DNA from 4 places in the Pseudocolwellia sp. G5-9 genome. Region 4 is predicted to be linked to each of the others. Evidence: predicted binding sites of a transcription regulator. Region 4 holds the regulator's gene; each other region holds the start of a gene.
What was found. The regulator sigma-54, encoded in region 4, starts transcription at its own class of promoters, with help from an activator protein. The targets are predictions, from matches to a motif close to GTTGGCACGNNNNTNGNNT.
Positions count from the first base shown of each region.

Region 1: the regulator sigma-54 is predicted to act here: its motif matches at 1,010-1,028, upstream of nirB (nitrite reductase large subunit NirB).
Region 2: the regulator sigma-54 is predicted to act here: its motif matches at 1,176-1,194, upstream of glnK (P-II family nitrogen regulator).
Region 3: the regulator sigma-54 is predicted to act here: its motif matches at 1,275-1,293, upstream of AC0L5Q_RS13880 (DUF1328 family protein).

Region 1 covers NZ_CM147893.1:3,690,495-3,692,706, forward strand. Annotated here, with positions in the region: gene nirB (nitrite reductase large subunit NirB) at 1-914, opposite strand, end outside; gene AC0L5Q_RS15965 (bifunctional protein-serine/threonine kinase/phosphatase) at 1,207-2,212, opposite strand, start outside.
Region 2 covers NZ_CM147893.1:2,454,812-2,457,023, reverse strand. Annotated here, with positions in the region: gene AC0L5Q_RS10525 (HDOD domain-containing protein) at 74-919, shown strand; gene glnK (P-II family nitrogen regulator) at 1,227-1,565, shown strand; gene AC0L5Q_RS10515 (ammonium transporter) at 1,579-2,212, shown strand, end outside.
Region 3 covers NZ_CM147893.1:3,196,207-3,198,418, reverse strand. Annotated here, with positions in the region: gene AC0L5Q_RS13885 (response regulator) at 1-1,143, shown strand, start outside; gene AC0L5Q_RS13880 (DUF1328 family protein) at 1,340-1,516, shown strand; gene AC0L5Q_RS13875 (hypothetical protein) at 1,577-1,825, shown strand; gene AC0L5Q_RS13870 (hypothetical protein) at 1,933-2,212, shown strand, end outside.
Region 4 covers NZ_CM147893.1:2,750,286-2,752,497, reverse strand. Annotated here, with positions in the region: gene hpf (ribosome hibernation promoting factor) at 1-245, opposite strand, end outside; gene rpoN (RNA polymerase factor sigma-54) at 279-1,721, opposite strand; gene lptB (LPS export ABC transporter ATP-binding protein) at 1,799-2,212, opposite strand, start outside.

The sequences.
Region 1 (2,212 bases), 940 kb from region 4:
ATAATGTTATCAGCTGCTACTTTAGCCATGGTGTAACCCGGTGCTACAAGACCGTATATAAAGTTATTCCAAAGGGCGCATTCACCAATCGCATAAATGTTTTCATCTGAGGTTTGACACTCGTTATTAACAACAATACCACCACGCTCACCTATTTGTAGGTCAAAGTCGCGAGCTAAGTTATCGTAAGGGCGAATACCAGCAGAAAATAAAATAAGGTCGGTTTCTAAATGGGTTCCGTCAGCAAACACCATGCGATGTACGCAGTCTTCTCCGTCTATAATTTCTTGCGTGGCTTTTTGTGTATGAACTTGAACACCAATGCCTTCAATCATATTACGAAGTAATTCGCCGCCGTCTTTGTCAAGCTGAACACCCATTAACTGCGGTGCAAATTCAACAACATGTGTTTGTAAACCAAGCTCTTTTAATGCGTTAGCTGCTTCGAGACCTAATAAACCACCACCTACAACCACTCCTACTTTGCCTGAGCTTGCAGATGCTTGAATCGCATCAAGATCGTCAATTGTGCGATAAACTAAACAGTGATCTCTTTCTTTACCTGGAATAGGAGGAACAAAAGGGTAAGAACCTGTTGCTAAAACGAGTTTGTCGTAAGGGTATTTATCACCGGTTTCTGTACTAACTATTTTCTCAGCTTTATTGATATTCGTCACTTTAGCGTTAGTAAAAAACTTTACCCCTAATTCGTTGTAATGCTCGGGTGTTGTTAGGGCTAAATCATCAGCCGTTTTACCTGAAAAGTATTCAGATAAATGAACACGGTCATAGGCGAGTCTATCTTCAGCAGATAATACGGTAATTTCGTAACCTTCATACTTGGCCATTTCATCAACAAAGTGATGACCAACCATACCGTTACCTACTACAACAATTTTTTGTTTTGCGCTCATACTCACAATCCTACTTAACTATTTAATGCCGCATCGATGCGGAACTGAGGTGGGAAATACAGGACGTTGTAATTCACCTCGACTTAGTAAGGATATTGCAAACACAGTGCCATGAATTTTAAATTATATATATCAGTGCATTATGTTATTTTCATAGTGTTTATATTATGAAAGTGCACTAGTGTGAAGAGAAATGCGCACAAGACCTGTGCATGTTTAAATGCTATTACCTAATCGTGGAGTTTAAATTTTGGGAGCGCTTTTTGTAACCTGTGAACAAGCAGGTATATGTTTAGAGTGATAGTGAAATCATTAAAACCACAAACAATATAGCTGACATGCCTTGCCAAAACTGAATAGGATTACGCTGCATGATGGGTTGCTTTTTGTACTCTTGTAACGCGTTGATGTTTGGCTTACTCATATCAGCGTAAAATTCTGAAAATGATTGATATCTAAGAGCAGGATCTGCTTGCGTAGCTTTTTTAAGCGCTAAATCTAACCACAAAGGTAAGTCTTTTCTATAATGACTAATTTTTTTATATTGAAAATGCGCATAATCACTAAAGGTAACTTCAGCTCTCACCATAGGTTTATAAGGTAAATTTCCGCATAGCATTTCGTAAGCGATAACACCTAATGAAAACAAATCACTTTTATGATCTGCATGTAGTGTGAGTAAGGTTTCAGGGGCAATATAATTTAAAGAACCTTGTGGAACAGACTCAGCTACGTTATTGCTGTTTTCTTCTAACGAGGCCACAAGTACGGTACCGTAGTCAATAAGTGTTACTTTTCCGTACGTATCAATCATGATGTTGTCTGGTTTTAAATCACGGTGCACTAAGTCTAAACGCTGAAAGGTACGTAGGGCGTTGATCACCTGCTCTAGAATATCGCGCACTTGTGCAATGCTAGGATTTGGATTGTCGTGTATCCATTCAGATAATGTTTGGCCTTCAATATATTCGCACACATGGTATAAAAACTTGCTGTTAGTATCAGCGCTTTGTACACGCATAACATTACGATGGTTTACACGTTCACCAATCCAAGCTTCGCGCATAAAACCTTGTAGATAAAACATATCGTCAGCAAAGTTTTCAGAAGGGACTTTTAACACACGAAGTGTTGGGTCTGATTCATGCTGAACAAGGTATAAATGAGATCGTATGCTGGCGTGAATAACTTTACATACTTTGTAGTTGTCTATCTTCATTCCTACATCAAGGGCAGGAGGAATCGTTTTACTTAATAAATCTCTTTCTATTTCAGCGAGTTCGCGATTCGGTGTGCCG
Region 2 (2,212 bases), 300 kb from region 4:
TGTGATTTACTCACGTTTTCTACTACAATTTAGTTACTGGTTGTTTAATCTTAGTCATTTTGGAGATAGTGTGATGAATGCATTTGAATGTGCAGAAAATGCTGAAGAGGTTTTTGTTCTTTCTGATTCATTTACTCGTATTAAAGAATTAATTGATAATGACTCATCGACCATTGATGATATTGCCGAGATTATTATTTTAGATCCTACACTCTCGATAACCATTCTTAAATTAGCTAACAGTTCTTTTTTTAATTACCCCGGTAAGATCGAAACCATTTCAAAAGCTGTGTTAGTACTAGGTATAACAGAAGTATATAACTTAGTTATCGCTTACTTTACAACTGATGCGTTTAAATCTATTTCTGCAGCTCCTGAGTATTTAGATAATTTTTGGGAACAAGCGGTGGATTGTGCGTTAATCATCAAATTTTTAGGTGTAGAATTAAATGTGATTAATGCTGAGCGCTTATTCATATTAGGTTTATTACATAATATTGGTGAATTAGCTGTTCATCAAAGTATGCCAAGTAAAATTAAGGCATGTAACTCGATTACTACTTCTGAATTTCCATGGGATAAACAACAGAGCATTATTGATTTTACCTATGGGCAATGTAGTGGTGAATTACTTAAACAATGGCAATTACCTTATAGCTTAATTGAGCCTATACGTAGTCAAGATGAATATGATGTTGAACATGCCACTGTTGAAGCTAAACTGTTGTATTTATCTAAGCGTGTCATGCTATTAAATTATCAATGTAAAACTCATAAACCCTCTTCATTGATAAAAAAAGATATTTTAACTGATTTAAATGTTTCTCCAAAAATGATTGTTGCGGCTAATCATTTTTGTAATATCGAGCGATTAAGTATTTTATCGATTTTATCGCCAGGCTCTGCATTTGTTTATTAAAAGTGATAGCTGAATACTTCTTTTGATAATACTTTTAGTTCTAATAGGGATCTATACCTTGAATAGTAGAGGTATAGGTTACAATCTTCTTTATTAAACTTCCTCTAAATGTTCACTTTTTCTACTTTTTTACAATCCTTTATTTATGTGCACCAACTTATGTCAACTTGCCCTTAGTGTGTGTGTTTTTGGTGCAATAATTAAAGATGTAAATCCACAAAACCCACTATCTATATGTTTTTTATATGATTAATTCTTTGGCATGTGATTTGTATAGTACTTATTAAACAAAAATAGGGGTACATACATGAAAATAGTTAATGCAATTATAAAGCCTTTTAAGCTTGACGATGTTCGCGAAGCGATATCTGAAATAGGTGTTGAAGGTCTTACCGTAAGTGAAGTTAAAGGTTTTGGTCGTCAGAAAGGGCATACAGAACTTTATCGCGGCGCTGAATATCAAGTAGATTTCTTACCTAAAGTGAAATTAGAAGTTGCTGTAAATGACGATATAGTTGATCGCTTGGTTGAAGTGATCACTAAAGCCGCTTATACCGGTAAAATTGGCGATGGTAAAATTTTCGTTTACAACTTAGAACAAGCTGTACGTATTCGTACTGGCGAAAACGATGCTGAAGCACTTTAAGGGGTAAGTCATAATGGAACAAAATATTTTTCAACTTCAATATGCAATGGACACTTTTTACTTTTTAGTATGTGGTGCATTGGTTATGTGGATGGCAGCTGGTTTCTCTATGTTAGAAGCTGGTTTAGTAAGAGCTAAAAATACAGCTGAAATTTTAACTAAAAATATAGCCTTGTATTCTATATCTTGCATTATGTATTTAGTCATTGGTTACGACATTATGTATGGTGGTGGTGTATTTTTAAGTGGAATTGAACTAGATGGTGCTGCGAATGCTGATGCTTTAGTCTCAACTGTGTTAGCTGAATCTGCTGAAGCTGGTTTTGATGGCGGTTCAGTATACGCAAATGCGTCTGACTTTTTCTTCCAAGTAGTATTTGTTGCTACTGCAATGTCAATTGTATCTGGTGCTGTTGCTGAACGTATGAAGCTTTGGGCTTTCCTAGCATTTACTGTTGTTTTAACTGGTTTTATCTACCCTATGGAAGGTAGCTGGACTTGGAACGGTGAATCTGTATTTGGTTTATACACTTTAGGTGACTTAGGTTTCTCTGATTTTGCTGGTTCGGGTATTGTTCACATGGCGGGTGCTGCTGCTGCTTTAGCAGGTGTTCTTTTACTTGGTGCTCGTAAAGGCAAATATACTG
Region 3 (2,212 bases), 450 kb from region 4:
TTAGAGCGTAGCAACAATAAAAACACCTTACATTTTACAATTACCGATACAGGTATTGGTATTCCTACACATTTACTTGCCACAATATTTAAACCTTTTGAACAAGTGGAAGATATTGTTTCACGTAACGAAGAAGGAGCCGGCTTAGGTTTAGCTATTTGTTGTGAACTATTAAAACAAATGGATGGAACAATAGAGGTAGAATCAACAGAAAATGTTGGCAGCAAATTTATTATTACCCTTGAGTTAGGCGATATATCTCATACCACCGTTGCGCCTTTATCTTTTAACCGAATACACTCACAAGCCACAACAGAAAACTTCCCTCAAATTACCGGACACGTATTAATTGTTGACGACTTAAAAGATATTCGAAATCTTATTGGTTTTATTTGCCGATCGTTTGGTTTAAAAACCTCGTTTGCCGTTAATGGCGAACATGCCATCACTAAAATTTTAGAAGCTCAAGAACAAGGTAACCCTTTTAACAGCATACTTATGGATATTCATATGCCTGTTTTAGATGGTAAACGTACTATTTTAAAACTAAGAGAAATGGGCATAACCACACAAATAGTTGCCGTTACAGCAGCAACAATGAAAGGCGTACATCAAGAACTGAAAAGCTTAGGTTTTAACGACGTAGTTGCAAAACCGATAGATAAACACGTTTTATATCAATCGTTAACACAAAGCTTAGCGAATAATAAAAATGCAAGAGTGCAAATAAAATCGCTTGAACAACCGATAAACAATGTATCTAATGCAACAGAAAACGCCGCATCGCCCTCAACACATTTTTTAATTATTGAAGACGATAAAGACGCCGCACAAGTTACCGCCTTACTCCTTAATAACTTAAATATTGAAGCAAGTATTGCCCACAGCGCAGCAGAAGCAACAACACTTTTAACACAAAACGAAGGGCTATCTAACCACCAATACGACCAAATATTATTAGATATAAACCTACCCGACGCTAATGGTTTAGCCTTGTCTAAACAATTACGCATACTCTCACCTAACAGTAAAATCACCATTATTAGTGGCAACGCAATCAGCCAAGACGTACTAACCGAATTTTCAATTGATCAAGCACTGCTTAAACCCATCAACTTAACTATGCTTAAACAAATAACTTAAAACTCCCCCTTCATTCACCAATAAACCTCAATTGTGAAAATTATACATTTTCACCCTGTAAAGTTTACTTTTATATATTCACGCCACGTCAAAATAAAAACAAAAACAGCTAAAAAAACAACAACTTAACCATTGGCATAACTCTCGCATTATCATTATTGAAAACACTTATTAACAAATCTAAAAGGAGAAACATATGTTAGGTTGGGCATTAACCTTTTTTGTTATAGCAATTATTGCAGCTATCTTTGGTTTTGGCGGCATCGCAGGAGCAGCAGCTGGTGTAGCAAAAATTATATTTTTTATTTTTGTCGTATTGTTGGTTATCTCATTAATTTCCAATGCTATACGAGGTAAAGCACCAAAAGCTTAAGTAACGTATTAACTGAATATATTAAACATAAACACATTTATTTTTTAACGGAGAATGACTATGACTATTAACAAAAACAAATCATTACTATTATTAACAATTATCGCGGCTTTAGGTTTAAGTGCTTGTACAGAGCAAAAAGCAGAAACAGCAGGTGAAAAAGTTGATGAAGTAGTTTTAGACGCTAAAAATGCAGCCTCTGATGCAGGCGACTCAATTAAAGACGCTGCAACAGATGCAGGTAACGCGATTGAAGATGCTTGTGAAAATGTAAAAGAAGGTTTAAAAGCTAAAGATCAAGACTGTTAATTTTAGCTTCATCCTAAAACACACTATCACCTTTAGGTCATAGTGTGTTTTTCATTAAAAACACACTGTTCATACCAAACACCTGATCAGTAACAGGAATATAACTCATGAACAATACAGTCAGCCTACTTATTAAAAACACTTTTGCCACCCTATTCACCTTTATATTTTTAGGGTTAGCTGCAGCCATTTTATTCTCTTTAGTGATTAATATATCTACGGCTATATTGAACGGCTCCGATATTATGGAAATGTTTTTAAGTAGTATAAATACTGGAGTCATTGGATTAGCGGTATTTGAACTCGCTCTCGTGATAAATAAAGAATATGTAAATAATACGCCAGATAAAAAAGAAGATGACGCGATTACCGTATTAAGAAGAACAT
Region 4 (2,212 bases):
TCTAGTTTATCGATTAAAGCGTCAATTGAGGCATACATATCATGGTTTTCTGCTGTAGCATGTACTTCTGTTCCCTTTAAATGAACAGTAGATTCAGCTATTTGATTTGATTTTTCAATGGTTAACACAACATGAACATTATTGATCTGATCAAAATGACGTTCTAATTTTGAAAATTTCGTATTAACGTATTCGCGTAAAGAGTTTGTGATTTCTACATGATGACCAGTTAAATTGATTTGCATAAGTTAAACCCTCTTTTAGTGATATTTGAAAAATTAAATTAAACTTTTTCGTTGGTTTGATGGTGGAATGGACAACGATTCTCTATATTTTGCTACGGTTCGACGAGCCACTTGTATACCTTGCTCGGCGAGTATTTCTGCCATTTTATTATCACTTAATGGTTTGGCAGGAATTTCTGCGGCGACAAGTTTTTTGATAAGCTCTCTGATTGCTGTTGAGGAGCAATCGCCACCATTTTCGGTACTAACATGGCTGGAGAAGAAGTATTTAAGTTCAAATATACCTCTTGGTGTATGCATATATTTTTGTGTTGTTACACGTGAAATAGTAGATTCATGCATTTCAACGGCTTCGGCTATATCGTTTAAAACCATAGGTCGCATAGATTCAGGGCCATGCTCAAAAAAGCCTTGCTGGCGCTGAACAATACAATTAGACACTTTTAATAGTGTATCGTTTGTTGACTTCATGGTACGTGTCATTGCTGCATATTGTTGGTTAACAGACAACTTAGGCGCGGTATCTGGATTTAACTCAACAACCCAACGACCATTTTTCTTTTCAACGGATACGTCAGGAATAACATATTGATCGTCACTTTTAACTACGCTGTCACCAGGACGAGGATCTAATGATTGAATTAAGCGAAGGACTTCACGTAATTGATCTTCTTTTAAGCGTGTTTTACGCATTAACTGACGATAATCTCTACTACCTAGTAGATCGATATAATCTTTAACAACTTGCTTGGCTTCTTTTAACCAAGGCGTTGTTAGTTCAAATTGATTCAGTTGAATCAATAAACAATCAGAGACTGAACGAGCCCCTACACCTACAGGATCAAATACGTTAATTCTTTTTAGTACTGCTTGTATTTCATCGAGTTCAACACCTTCAATGCCAACACAGTCTAAAATATCTTCACAGGAAACGGTTAAATATCCAGATTCATCTATGGCTTCAATAATCGCTATTGCAATGGTTTTGTCTGTGTCACTAAAAGGTGTTAATTCCATTTGCCATAAAAGGTGATCTTGCAGCGAGTCTTTAGTTTCGCCTTGGTAGGTATAATCTTCAGAAGGAGAGCTAATGCTACCTGTGTTTGATACGCCAGCACTGTAGCTTTCGTCCCACGTAGTATCCATGTTTAACTCTTCAGGAATATCTGTGTTTCCCATGGCTTCTGTGGTTGTCATTTCATCTATAGTTGGGGAAGAGTCTTCAGTGCCGTCTGTTTTTTTTGAATCTATTTCTTTTGTCGCATTTGCGGAAAATGCATCTTCTAAATTATTGACTGATTCATCTTGGGTATTAGAAGGACTTTCATCAACTTCTAGCAAAGGATTACTCTCCAATGCCTCTTGAATTTCTTGTTGTAAATCCAACGTAGAGAGTTGCAACAGCTTGATGGCTTGTTGTAACTGCGGTGTCATCGTTAGATGTTGTCCGATACGGAGTTGTAAAGAAGGGCGCATCTACGTATTTTTTATCCTATTCATTAATAATACAAAACGATAAAACAATATAAATATTGTTGACTGCTTATAGATAACTATAGCGTAAATTGTTCACCAAGGTATACATCTCTTACATGCTGATTGGAAAGTATTTCTTCAGAGGTCCCTTCAGCGATCAGTTCACCATGACTTACAATATACGCATGCTCGCAAACATCGAGTGTTTCTCGAACATTATGGTCTGTAATTAATATACCTATACCACGTTGCTTTAAGTGAATAATAATTTTTTTTATGTCGCCAACAGAAATAGGATCTACGCCGGCAAACGGTTCATCTAATAATATAAATTTTGGGTCTGCGGCAAGTGCTCTGGCTATTTCGACTCTGCGGCGTTCACCACCAGATAAGCTCATACCTAAATTATCTTTAATATGACCAATATTAAATTCTTCCAATAAGTGCTCTAATCTTTCTTCTCGTTCGATTTCATTAAGGCCTTTTTGAGT